One region of the Kitasatospora sp. NPDC058032 genome, then DNA from elsewhere that is predicted to be linked to it. Evidence: riboswitches for the same ligand, from Rfam matches in the RefSeq annotation. Region 1 holds a riboswitch; each other region holds the start of a gene.
What was found. Region 1 has a riboswitch for thiamine pyrophosphate ahead of ACFVUH_RS07840 (purine-cytosine permease family protein). Riboswitches for the same ligand answer to the same signal wherever they lie in the genome.
Positions count from the first base shown of each region.

Region 1 (4,280 bases):
CAGCGTGGCGGTCCTGCTCCGGTTCTACGCGAAGGTCATCAACGGGCGGCAGGAGCGCGCGAATGGCCTGATCGAGCGGTTCCTCGACGGCGAGGAGCCCTCCTCGTAGGGCCCGGATCCGTTCCACAGGTGTTCCACACAGGGTGGTCCGGAGGGGCATCCGGGTGGGACAGCCCGGGACGGGATCGAAAAGGGCGGGTATCGGCCTGAAGTCGATACCCGCCCTGATCTGGGCGTTCTCCAACAGCGGAGAGCGTGGGATTCGAACCCACGGTACGGGGTCACCGCACGACAGTTTTCAAGACTGTTCCCTTAGGCCGCTCGGGCAGCTCTCCAGGCGGAGGTCAGCCTAACGGGTCCGGCGGGGTTCGGTGCACAGGGTTTCCGGGGCGGGTCGGGGGTCAGTTGTCGCCGACGCGGCTGCCGAGGGTGACCTTGGTGGTGGCGGTCTGGCCGTTGCGGGTGTACTCGACGTCCACGGTCTCGCCCGGCTTGTGCGTCCAGATCTTGCTGACCAGGGCGGGGCCGTTCTCGATCGGGCTGCCGCCGAGCTTGGTGATGACGTCGCCCGGCTTGAGGCCGGCCTGGTCGGCGGCGCCGCCCGGGGTGACGGCCGGCTGGCCCTGGACGTCGCGGGTCTGGATCTGCGCGCCGTCGCCCTTGTAGTCGTCGTTGCGCAGGACGTCGAGCTTGGCGTAGACCGGCTTGCCGGTCTTGATCAGGGTGTCGGCCACCCACTTGGCCTGGTTGATCGGGATCGCGAAGCCGAGGCCGATGGAGCCGGCCCGGCCGTTGCTGGAGGCGTTGGACTGGATCGCCGAGTTGATGCCGATCACGCCGCCGGCGGAGTCCAGCAGCGGGCCGCCGGAGTTGCCGGGGTTGATGGAGGCGTCGGTCTGCAGCGCGTTCATGTAGGAGGCCTGCGCGCCGGTCTCGTCGCCGGAGGCGACCGGGCGGTCCTTGGCACTGACGATGCCGGTGGTGACGGTGGACTCCAGGCCGTACGGGGCACCGATGGCGATGGTGGAGTCGCCGACGTTGACCTTGTCGGAGTCGGCCAGCGGAAGCGGCGTCAGCTTCTCCTTGGGCGGGTTGTCGAGCTTGATGACGGCGACGTCGTAGCCCTCGGCGCGGCCCAGCACGGAGGCGCCGTAGGAGCTGCCGTCGGCGAACTTGACGGTCAGCTTGCCGCCGCTGGAGGCGGGCGCGACCACGTGGTTGTTGGTGAGGATGTGGCCCTCGGTGTCGAAGACGAAGCCGGTGCCGGTGCCGGACTCGCCGTTGCCCTGGGCCTTGATGGTGACGACGCTGGGCAGCGCCTTCTGCGCGATGCCGGCGACCGAGCCCGGGGCGGGCTCGTTCTTCTGGGTGTTGTTGGCCTGGACGGTGGTGGAGCTGCGGTCGGCCTTGGCGCTCACCGATTTGCCGTCGCGGTCGGCGACGGACACGCCGACCGCGCCGCCGGCCACGCCGGCCACCAGGGCGACGGCCGCGACCAGGGCGATCAGGCCGCCGCGCTTCTTGCGCGGGCCGCCGGGGACCGGCGCGCCGGGGTACTCGCCCGGGTAGCCGAGCGGGCCGCCGGGACCACCGGGGGCCCCGGGCGCGCCCGGGGTGATGTCGTGGGCGGTGCCCCAGCCGCCGAGCGGCTGGCCGGCGCCGAACGGGTGGTGGTGCTGGCCGGTCGCGCCAGGGGCCTGCGGGGCGCCTGGGGCGGCGAACGGGTCGTGCGCGACGGGCGCCGGGGGCACCGGCGTGCCCGGGGCCGGGGTGGCGTACGGGTTGTCGCCGTACGGGGCGGGGGCCTGCGCGGCCGGGGCCGCGGGGGCGGCGGGCGGCAGGACCGGCGGCGGCGCGTCCAGGTACCCGGGCTCGGCGGCCGGGGCCGGCGCGGCGGGTGCCTCCGGGGCGCCGACCTTGCCGAACGCCAGCGTGGGCGTGAACCCGCCGGAGCCCCCCTCGGCGGGCGGCTGGGGCGGCTGGTCGACTGCGGGCGTCGGTGCAGAAGCGGGGGCGGGGCCGGCCGCAGACGGCAACGCCGGACCGTCAGAAGCGGAACCCACCACCCCCTGGCCGCCGGAGGGCTGCTCCCCCTGCGGCCCGGTGGACCCAACCTCGCGCTCGGTGCTCACGGACGACCTCCATAGCTGACAGGACCAACAACCATAGTTTTTCGCACACCCGATTCGATTGCCGTAAGGACCCTTCTGAAGAACTCATAAGAATCCTTAGCCGGGCCAGACGGCCGCCGAAGCGCCGTACCCGACACGACCCGTCTTGGCGTTCCCCCCGACGGCGACTAGCCTGTCGCTCCGAACTGACACGCGGGAGCTTGGACCGACCAGGCTGAGAGTGCGCCGGTCGACCGTACGCCACGGAGCTCGTGGGCGGCTGTCGAGGGGGCGCAGACCGCCGGAACCTGTCCGGGTAATGCCGGCGTAGGGAGAAATCGGCCATGCCGTCCGCTTCGTCATCCTCGTCCTCCGGCGCGCCCGCGTCCCGGAACGTCCCCCCGCCGCAGGACGCCGCGGGCACCGCTCCCGGTTCCCCCGACGGGGACACCGCGCGGACGGCCACCGCCGTCCTGGAGCCCCCGGCCCGCACCGAGGCGCCGCTGGTGCTGGACACCGAGCCGCCCCGCACGCTCGGCTTCCGCGACCACTTCGCGCTCTGGATGAACCTCGGCGTCTCGCTGATCGGCTTCACCACCGCCGCGACCGTGCTCGGCGCCGAGGGCGAGGAGCTGTCGCTGGCCGCCGCGGTGACCGCGATCGTGGCCGGCACCGTGGTCGGCACCGCGATGCTCGGTGTGGCCGCGCTGATCGGCGCGCGGACCGGCGCGCCCGCCATGGCGAACCTGCGCGGCCTGTTCGGCACCCGGCTGTCCTACGTGCCGACGGTGCTCAACATCGTCCAGTGCATCGGCTGGGGCGTCTACGAGCTGCTGACGATCGCGCTCGGCGCGCAGACCGTGACCGGCACCGAGGGCTACCGCTGGGTCTTCGTGGTGCTGGCCGGCGCGCTGACCACCGCGCTGACCATCTGGCCGCTCGGCGCCATCGCGGTGCTGCGCCGCTTCGTCGCCGCCGCGGTGGCGGTCGCGATGGTGTACTTCACCGTCCAGCTCGGCCGGCACGGCGTGCCGGACCCGGGTGCCGGCAACTGGCACGGCTTCCTGCGGGCGACGGACTCGATGATCGCGGTGTCGATCTCCTTCGTACCGCTCGCCGCCGACTACACCCGGCACTCGCGCACCCCGCGCTCGGCGTTCTGGGGCAGCTTCTCCGGCTACACGATGGCGCAGGTCTGGTGCTACGTGCTCGGGCTGATGGCGCTGCTGCAGGCGGACGGGAACCCGGAGCGGATCTTCGACTCCTTCCTGGGCGTCTGGGCCGGCTGGCTGTTCCTGCTGGTGCTGGTGCTGCGCGAGACCGACCAGTCCTTCGCCAACGTCTACTCGACCGCGATGTCGATCCACAACCTGCTGCCGAAGGTCGACCGCCGGGTGCTGACGGGCGGCACCGGTGTGCTGATCACCGTGCTCGCGCTGCAGATCACCGCGTTCACCGACTCCTACTACGCCTTCCTGGGGCTGATCGGCTCGGTCTTCGTGCCGATGTTCGCGGTGCTGGCGGTCGACTACTTCCTCGGCGCCGGGCGGCGCGGCTGGGACCTCTCCGCCGACGCGCCGTCCCGCTGGCTGATGCTGCTGCCGTGGGCGCTGGGCTTCGCCACCTACCAGCTGATCGCGCCGACCGCGGTGGCCGGCTGGTGGACGGACCTCTGGACCTCCGCGCAGGAGGCGCTGCACTTCACCCCGCAGGAGTGGACCTCGGCCTCGCTGTTCGGCTTCCTGGTGCCGGCCCTGGCCACCTGGGCGCTCACCCCGCTCACCCGGGCCCGCGGCGCCGTCGCGCGCTGACCCGCTCCGCGGGCGCCGAGGCGGAGGCGGACACGGAGGCGAAGACGGCCCCCCCGGGTTGGGACCGTCTTCGCCTCCGCTTCACTTGCGCGGCCTATCGTGTACGGCGTGACCAGCCCTGATGTCTCGCCCGTGACGGCCCGCACCGCACCGCCCGTCCAGGTGATCGCCCACCGCGGTTCCTCGTACGCCCTTCCCGAGCACACCCTCGCCGCCTACCGCCAGGCGCTCACCGAGGGGGCGGACGCCCTGGAGTGCGACGTGCGGGTGACCGCCGACGGGCAGCTGGTCTGCGTGCACGACCGGCGGATCGGCCGGGTCTCGGACGGCCGGGGCACGGTGTCCGCGATGACCCTGG
Region 1 is NZ_JBHVRK010000004.1:7,165-11,444, forward strand. It holds gene ACFVUH_RS07825 (DUF3987 domain-containing protein) at 1-109, shown strand, start outside; tRNA gene ACFVUH_RS07830 (tRNA-Ser) at 248-335, opposite strand; gene ACFVUH_RS07835 (S1C family serine protease) at 402-2,132, opposite strand; TPP riboswitch at 2,315-2,462, shown strand; gene ACFVUH_RS07840 (purine-cytosine permease family protein) at 2,456-3,922, shown strand; gene ACFVUH_RS07845 (glycerophosphodiester phosphodiesterase family protein) at 4,055-4,280, shown strand, end outside.

Region 2 (4,280 bases), 360 kb from region 1:
ATGCCTCCGATATATAAGGCCAACAACACCTTTGAATATAGCAGCGTCCGACCAGGACCGAGCCGGAGAACACCGGACGCCGCCCCCGAAGGTCAGCCTCCGGGAGCGGCGTCTGCCACGACCGCGTGCGTGCGTCAGTCCGCCAGCGGGAGGTAGACCTTGTTGCCCTGGGCCGCGAACTCGGCGGACTTCTCAGCCATGCCCGCCAGGGCCTCGGCGTCGAAGTCGCTCTGGACCGCGGAGGAACCGTCGCCGTGCTCGTCACGGATCTTTTGACTGATCTTCATCGAGCAGAACTTCGGGCCGCACATCGAGCAGAAGTGGGCGGTCTTGGCGGGCTCGGCGGGGAGGGTCTCGTCGTGGAAGGCGCGGGCCGTCTCCGGGTCGAGGGCCAGGTTGAACTGGTCCTCCCAGCGGAACTCGAAGCGGGCGTCGGAGAGGGCGTCGTCCCAGGCCTGGGCGCCGGGGTGACCCTTGGCGAGGTCGGCGGCGTGGGCGGCGATCTTGTAGGTGATGACGCCGGTCTTCACGTCGTCGCGGTTGGGCAGGCCCAGGTGCTCCTTGGGGGTGACGTAACAGAGCATCGCGGTGCCCCACCAGGCGATCATCGCGGCGCCGATGCCCGAGGTGATGTGGTCGTAGCCGGGCGCTACGTCGGTGGTGAGCGGGCCCAGGGTGTAGAAGGGGGCCTCGTCGCAGATCTCCTTCTGGAGATCCATGTTCTCCTTGATCTTGTGCATCGGGACGTGGCCCGGGCCCTCGATCATCACCTGCACGTCCCTGGCGCGGGCGATCCGGCCCAGCTCGCCGAGGGTCTGCAGTTCGGCGAACTGGGCCTCGTCGTTGGCGTCGGCGATCGAGCCGGGGCGCAGGCCGTCACCGAGCGAGAAGGTGACGTCGTAGCGGGCGAGGATGTCGCAGAGTTCCTCGAAGTTGGTGTAGAGGAAGTTCTCCCGGTGGTGCGCCAGGCACCAGGCGGCCATGATCGAGCCGCCGCGCGAGACGATGCCGGTCTTGCGGCGGGCGGTCAGCGGCACGTAGCGCAGCAGCACGCCGGCGTGCACGGTCATGTAGTCGACGCCCTGCTCGCACTGCTCGATGATCGTGTCGCGGTAGACCTCCCAGCTCAGCTCCTCGGCCTTGCCGTCGACCTTCTCCAGCGCCTGGTAGAGCGGCACGGTGCCGATCGGCACGGGGGAGTTGCGCAGGATCCACTCGCGGGTGGTGTGGATGTTGCGGCCGGTGGAGAGGTCCATGACGGTGTCGGCGCCCCAGCGGGTGGCCCAGGTCATCTTCTCCACCTCCTCCTCGATCGAGGAGGTGACGGCGGAGTTGCCGATGTTGGCGTTGATCTTCACCAGGAAGTTGGTGCCGATGATCGCCGGCTCGACCTCGGGGTGGTTCACGTTGACCGGGATGACGGCGCGGCCACGGGCGACCTCGTCGCGGACGAACTCGGGCGCCAGGCCCTCGCGCAGGGCGACGAACTCCATCTCGGGTGTGACGACGCCGCGCTTGGCGTACCCGAGCTGGGTGACCGCGGCTCCGTCGCGGCCGCGCAGCGGGCGGCGCGGTCGGCCGGGGAAGACCGCGTCGAGGTTGCGCAGGTCGCCGCCCCGCGGCGAGGTGTGGCGGATGCCGTCGTCCTCGGGGCGCGCCTCGCGGCCGTCGTACTCCTCGACGTCGCCGCGCCGGCGGATCCAGGCGTCGCGCAGGGCGGGCAGGCCGCGCCGCACGTCCGGCTCGTGGTCCGGGTCGGTGTACGGCCCGGAGGTGTCGTACAGCGGGACGGTCTTCCCGTTGGTGAGCACGACCTCGCGGTACGGCACGCGCAGGTCGGGGCGGGACCCCTCGCGGTGGGCCTTGCGCCAGGCCGGGGCCGGGTAGCCGCTGCCCGCGCTGGTGACGGCGTCCCCGGGGCCGGACTGGGGCCGGGCAGACTGCGGCTGTGCCTCAAAGGTGGTCATCGGACCTCAAACTCCCTACGCCGGCATTACCCGGTCAGGTTCCTGCGGTCGACGCAGCCGCCGGTCCGTCCGTCGACGTCCCGTTCAGCGCCCTCTCAGCCCGGTGCTCCGAGCTCCCGCGTCCGCAGGCGGTGTTGCCCGCGCATGACGTCCAACACCGTAGCGAGCCGATCGCCGGAGGTCCAGAGCGGGTCCGGGAGGGGGAACGTCGAGGTCCGGACGGTGAACGGGGGGCGCGGAGCCGCCGCTGCGGGCAGACTGGCTCCGTAGCGGACGAGGCGAGGAGGCCGGCGTGGTCGGGAGCACGGGGCGGGTCACCGGGGCGGTTGGCGCGGGGCTGGTCGGTGAGGTGATGGTGCACGTGCCGGAGCGTCAGGGCACCGAGGCGTTCCTCGCCTACCTGGCGGTGCCGGGCGAGCGGCTGACGGTCGGCACGCCGGTGGTGGTGATCGAGTACCAGCCGCCGAGGACGGTGTACGTGGCGCCGATCGGGCCGTGACACGCCGATGACCCCCCGGTGACGACCTTGTGACGGTCGGTCATGTCACGTCCCTTTCCTCCGGATCGGCCGGGGCGGACAATCCGATTCGGCGCATCTCCTGCGCTCGAAGGGGGAGTTGAACCATGGGACTCATCATCGCCGGGGCAGCCGTCGCGGCACTGATCACCGGAATCACGCTCTTCAAACTCATGTGGCGGGTGGCCGAGCCGAACGAGGCGCTCATCATCTCCGGTTCCCGGCACCGCACCGAGGGGGTCGGCGACGGTCTGGGCTTCCGGATCGTCACCGGGCGCGGCACCCTCGTCACCCCCGGCCTGCAGGGGGTCCGGCGGCTCTCGCTGGACCTCAACGAGGCGGAACTGAACGTCGAGTGCGTCACCACGCAGGGCATCCCGGTCCGGGTGAAGGGCGTGGTGATCTTCAAGGTCGGCGACGACGAGGTCTCGATCGCCAACGCCGCCCGCCGCTTCCTGGACCAGCAGAAACTGATCAGCCAGCGCGTGCACAACGTCTTCGCCGGCCACCTGCGCTCGATCGTCGGCGGGCTCACCGTCGAGGACATGATCCGCGACCGCGAGCGGCTCACCGGCGAGACCCGGGCCGCCTCCGGGCTGGAGATGGAGAAGCTCGGGCTGATCATCGACACCCTGCAGATCCAGGAGATCATCGACCCGACCGGCTACATCAAGAACCTCGCCATCCCGCACGCCGCCGCCGTCCAGCGGGACGCCAGGATCGCCCAGGCCGAGGCGGACCGGCTGGCCACCGAGGCCGAGCAGGAGGCGGCCGCCCGCAAGGCCGAGGCGACCCGCAACAGCGAGATCCAGCAGTCCTCGTACCAGGCCGAGATGGACACCGCCACCGCCCGCGCCCGGCAGGCCGGACCGCTGGCCGACGCCGCCGCCCGGCAGCAGGTGGTGGTCGAGGAGACCCGGGTCGCCGAGTTGGAGGCGCAGCGCAAGGAGCAGCAGCTGCAGATCGACGTGCGCAAGCCCGCCGACGCCCGCGCGTACGACACCCGCACCAGCGCGGAGGCGGCCCGCGACGCGCGGATCTCGGCCGCGCAGGCGCAGGCCCGGGAGACCGAGCTGGCGGCGGCCGCCGAGGCCAGCCGGGTGCGGGTCGCGGCCGAGGCGGACGCCGAGGCCACCCGGGTGCGCGGGCTGGCTCAGGCGGAGGCGACCACGGCGACCGGACAGGCGGAGGCGTCCGCCGCCGAGGCGCGCGGTCTGGCCGACGCCTCGGCGGCGCGGGCGATCGGGCTGGCCCGGGCGGAGGGCATCAAGGCCCGCGCCACCGCCCTCGCCGAGAACCAGGACGCGGTGGTGGCACAGGAGTTGGCGGAGCAGTGGCCGCAGATCGTGCGGGCCGCCGCGGAGTCCTTCGGCAACGTCGAGCACATGGTGCTGCTCAACGGGGCCGACGGGATGGGCGAGTTGTTCGCCAAGGCGCTGGCGATGGGCGGCACCGGGCTCGGGCTGGCCCGCCAGCTGTTGTCCACCGTCGGCCCGGACGGCGCCGCCGCCCCGGCGACCGCCGCCCCGACGGCCGTCCCGGTTCCGGTGGACGCGGTGCCCGTGCCGGCGGACGCGGTGCCGGTGGACGCGGTCCCCGAGGAGGACTGAGCGGTTGGGTAGCCCGGTCCCGCCCGCCTGAGTACCCGTACTCAGGCGGGCGCGGCCGGGCGCGCCGGACGATGGGGCCATGCAACCAGCAGCCATCGCGCGGATCGGCATCACCGCCGCCGGAGCCCAGCTCCCCGCCCGCCGACTGACCTCCCGGCAGCTCCAGGACGAGATCACCGCCGGCGG
Region 2 is NZ_JBHVRK010000004.1:370,240-374,519, reverse strand. It holds gene thiC (phosphomethylpyrimidine synthase ThiC) at 135-1,967, opposite strand; TPP riboswitch at 1,963-2,097, opposite strand; gene ACFVUH_RS09505 (hypothetical protein) at 2,260-2,466, shown strand; gene ACFVUH_RS09500 (flotillin family protein) at 2,592-4,094, shown strand; gene ACFVUH_RS09495 (ketoacyl-ACP synthase III) at 4,174-4,280, shown strand, end outside.
Region 2: another riboswitch for thiamine pyrophosphate. It lies ahead of thiC (phosphomethylpyrimidine synthase ThiC); the one in region 1 lies ahead of ACFVUH_RS07840 (purine-cytosine permease family protein).

Region 3 (4,280 bases), on a different contig from region 1:
CCGTCCCGCGTACTGCGCCATCCGGCCGAACTGCTCGGACCAGAAGTACTGCACCGGGTCGTACGGCGGCGCGTCCGTTCCGAGCAGGGTGGCGGCGACGGCCTCGCCGGACTGCAGCGCGTGGTCCCAGTGCTGGACGGTCAGCCGGGCGCCGGAGCGCGCCGAGGGGTAGCTGACGCAGTCGCCGGCCGCGAGGACGCCCTGCACGGTGGTGCGCAGCCGCTCGTCCACCAGCACGGCGCCGGCCGCGTCCAGGGCGACCCCGGTGCCGGCCAGCCAGCCGGTGGCCGGGCGGGCGCCGATGCCGACCACGACCTCGTCGGCGGGCAGGTGCGAGCCGTCGGCGAGCAGCACCGCGCCCGGTTCGACGGCGGCGACACCGGTGCCGCAGCGCAGGTCCACCCCGGCCTCGGCGTACCAGGCGGCCATCGCCCGGCCGACCTCGGCGGGCAGCGCGCCGGGGACGGGTGCCGGGCCTGCTTCGACGACGGTCACCTCGCAGCCGGCCGCCCGGGCGGCGGTGGCCACCTCGGCGCCGATCCAGCCCGCGCCGACCAGCACCAGGCGCAGGCCGGGGCGGAGCAGGGCGCGCAGCGCCAGCGCGTCGTCCAGGGTGTGCAGCAGGTGGGCGCGCTCGGCGCCGGGCAGGGCGCGCGGCTCGGCGCCGGTGGCGATCACCAGCGCGTCGTACGGTTCGTCCCCGGCGTCGGTGTGCAGCAGGCCCGCGCCGCCGGGGCCGCCGGCGGTGAGTCCGGTGGCGCGGCGGCCGGTGAGCACTTCGACGCCGAGCTCAGCGAAGTCGAGGTCGAGGGCGGTGCTGTCGGCCTTGCCGAGCAGGACGTCCTTGGAGAGCGGCGGCCGGTCGTACGGCGCGTGCGGCTCCTCGCCGACCAGCGTGATCCGCCCCTGCCAGCCGTCGCGCCGCAGCACCGCGGCGCACTGCGCCCCGGCCAGCCCGGCGCCCACGACGACCACCCGATCCGTCTGTCCCGTTCCGTTCAGCTCAGCCACGCCCGTCACTGTACTGAGCCCGGTCCCGGGTCCGAGGTCCTAGGCCCTTCCCCGCCCCCTCTCGCGGGCACCTTCAGGGGGCGCACCCCCCGGAGTTAAGGTGGGGGCACCATCACGGGAGCCCGGCGCACCGGGCTGAGAGGCGGGCTGGCACGGCCCGCGACCGTCCGAACCTGATCCGGGTCATACCGGCGAAGGGAGAGCAGCTTTGACACGCCTGGTACGGGGCGCCCATGCCGAGGTGCTGGTCATCGGCGGTGGGATCATCGGCCTCGTCGTCGCCTGGCGGGCGGCCCAGCGCGGGCTGCGCGTCCTGCTGATCGACCCCTGGCCCGGCCACGGTGCCGCCCAGGTCGCGGCGGGCATGCTCGCCCCGGTCACCGAACTCCAGTACGGCGAGGAGCCGCTGCTGCGCCTCGGGATGGCCTCCAACGAGCGGTACGCGTCCTTCGCCGCCGAACTCACCGAGGCGAGCGGCGGCCGGGACATCGGCTACCGGCAGTGCGGCACCCTCGCCGTCGCCCTCGACTCCGACGACCGCGCGGAACTGCGCGAGCTGCACGCCTTCCACCAGCGGCTCGGCCTGGACTCGCAGTGGCTCACCGGCCGCGAGGCCCGCCGGCTGGAGCCGATGCTCGCCCCGGGCGTGCGCGGCGGCCTGCACGTCACCGACGACCACCAGGTGGACGGCCGCCGGCTGGCCGAGGCCCTGCTGCACGCGTGCGAGCGGGCCGGCGTGGTGGTGCACCGCACCGAGGCCACCGAGCTGCTGGTCGAGCACGACCGCGCGACCGGCGCCCGGCTGGCCACCGGCGAGAGCGTCACCGCCGACCGGATCGTGCTCGCGGCCGGCTCGCGCAGCCACCTGCTGCCCGGCCTGCCCCCGGGCGTGCTGCCGGCGATCCGCCCGGTCAAGGGGCAGGTGCTGCGGCTGCGGGTGCCCGAGGCGTACCGGCCCTTCCTCTCCCGCAACGTGCGGGCCGTGGTCCGCGGCGGCCACCTCTACCTGGTGCCGCGCGAGAACGGCGAGCTGGTGGTCGGCGCGACCACCGAGGAGCAGGGCCACGACACCACGGTCACCGCCGGCGGGGTGTACGAGCTGCTGCGCGACGCGCACGAGCTGGTCCCCGGCATCACCGAACTGCCACTGGTGGAGACCGGCGCAGGGCTTCGCCCCGGCTCGCCGGACAACGCGCCGCTGCTCGGCCCGACCGCGCTGCCCGGCCTGGTCGCCGCCACCGGCCACTACCGCAACGGCGTCCTGCTGACGCCCGTCACCGGCGACCTGCTGGCCGACTACCTGGCCACCGGCACCCTGCCGGAGCTCGCCCACCCGTTCTCCCCCACCCGATTCACGAAGGTCCCGGCATGAGCCCCCGCACCAGCGACATCCCCCTGAGCGTCAACGGCGAGCCCCGCGAGGTGCCCGCCGCGACCACCCTCGCCGAGGTGGTCGCCACCCTCAGCCAGGCGCACTCCGGCGTCGCCGCCGCCCTGAACGAGGCCGTGGTGCCGCGCGCCGAGTGGCCGCGCACGCCGCTGTCGGCGGGCGACCGGATCGAGATCCTCACCGCCGTCCAGGGAGGCTGACCGATGGCCGACGACCTTCTCACCATCGCCGGGACGTCCTTCTCCTCCCGGCTGATCATGGGCACCGGCGGCGCCCCCAGCCTGGAGGTCCTGGAGCAGGCGCTGCGGGTCTCCGGCACCGAGCTGACCACCGTGGCGATGCGCCGGGTGAACGCCGGCACCCAGGGTTCGGTGCTGGACGTGCTGAGCCGCAACGGCATCCGGGTGCTGCCCAACACGGCCGGCTGCTTCACCGCCGGCGAGGCCGTGCTGACCGCCCGGCTGGCCCGCGAGGCGCTCGGCACCGACTGGGTGAAGCTGGAGGTGATCGCCGACGAGCGGACCCTGCTGCCGGACCCGATCGAGCTGCTGGACGCCGCCGAGACCCTGGTCGACGACGGCTTCACGGTGCTGCCGTACACCAACGACGACCCGGTGCTGGCCCGCAAGCTGGAGGACGTCGGCTGCGCGGCGATCATGCCGCTGGGCTCGCCGATCGGCTCCGGTCTGGGCATCCGCAACCCGCACAACTTCCAGCTGATCGTGGAGGGCGCGGGCGTCCCGGTGATCCTGGACGCCGGTGCCGGCACCGCCTCGGACGTCGCGCTGGCGATGGAGCTGGGCTGCGCCGCGGTGATGCTGGCCTCGGCCGTCACCCGCGCCCAGGACCCGGTGCTGATGGCCGACGCGATGCGGCACGCCGCCGAGGCGGGCCGGCTGGCCCACCGGGCGGGCCGGATCCCGCGCCGGTTCCACGCCGAGGCCTCGTCCGCGATGGCCGGCCGTGCCGACCTGGACACCCGCGAGCACCCGGCGTTCTGACGGTCCGTTCCGGGCGCCCGACATTCCGGATAATCAATACGATCATCATCCCGGTGTCACAAACCGGGCACAGAGCGGCCCCGGGAGCGGTGTCTCCCGGGGCCGGCGGACCCCCACGTCCTAGACTCGCCGGGTGGACATGGCATTGCGCGACCCCCTGATCGGTACCCTGCTCGACGGCCGGTACCGGGTCGAGCGGCGGATCGCCACCGGCGGCATGTCCACCGTCTACCAGGGCACCGACACCCGGCTCGACCGGGTCGTGGCGCTCAAGGTGATGCACCCCTCGCTGGCCGGCGACACCGCGTTCACCACCCGCTTCATCCGCGAGGCCAAGGCCGTCGCCCGGCTCGCCCACCCCAACGTGGTCAACGTCTTCGACCAGGGCGCCGACGGCGCGCACGTCTTCCTCGCCATGGAGTACGTGCCCGGCGGCACCCTGCGCGACCTGCTGCGCGACCGCGGCGCGCTCTCCGTGCGGGCCGCCCTGGACATCCTGGAGCCGGTGCTCGCCGCCCTCGGCGCCGCCCACCGGGCCGGACTGGTGCACCGCGACGTCAAGCCCGAGAACGTGCTGATCACCGAGGACGGCCTGGTCAAGGTCGCCGACTTCGGCCTGGTCCGGGTGCTCAACGCCGCCGACGGCACCACCACCTCCACCGCCGCGACGGCCGGCACCGTGCTCGGCACCGTCTCCTACCTCGCGCCCGAGCAGATCCGCCCGGGCGCCGAGACCGACCAGCGGGTGGACGTCTACGCGGCCGGCATCCTGCTGTACGAGATGCTCACCGGCGCCCGCCCGCACACCGGCGAGAACCCCGTCCAGGTGATGTACCGCCACCTGCACGAGGACGTCCCGCCGCCGTCCGCCGCCGTCC
Region 3 is NZ_JBHVRK010000002.1:434,915-439,194, forward strand. It holds gene ACFVUH_RS04885 (NAD(P)/FAD-dependent oxidoreductase) at 1-1,011, opposite strand, end outside; TPP riboswitch at 1,119-1,225, shown strand; gene thiO (glycine oxidase ThiO) at 1,220-2,383, shown strand; gene thiS (sulfur carrier protein ThiS) at 2,380-2,601, shown strand; gene ACFVUH_RS04900 (thiazole synthase) at 2,605-3,402, shown strand; gene pknB (Stk1 family PASTA domain-containing Ser/Thr kinase) at 3,542-4,280, shown strand, end outside.
Region 3: another riboswitch for thiamine pyrophosphate. It lies ahead of thiO (glycine oxidase ThiO); the one in region 1 lies ahead of ACFVUH_RS07840 (purine-cytosine permease family protein).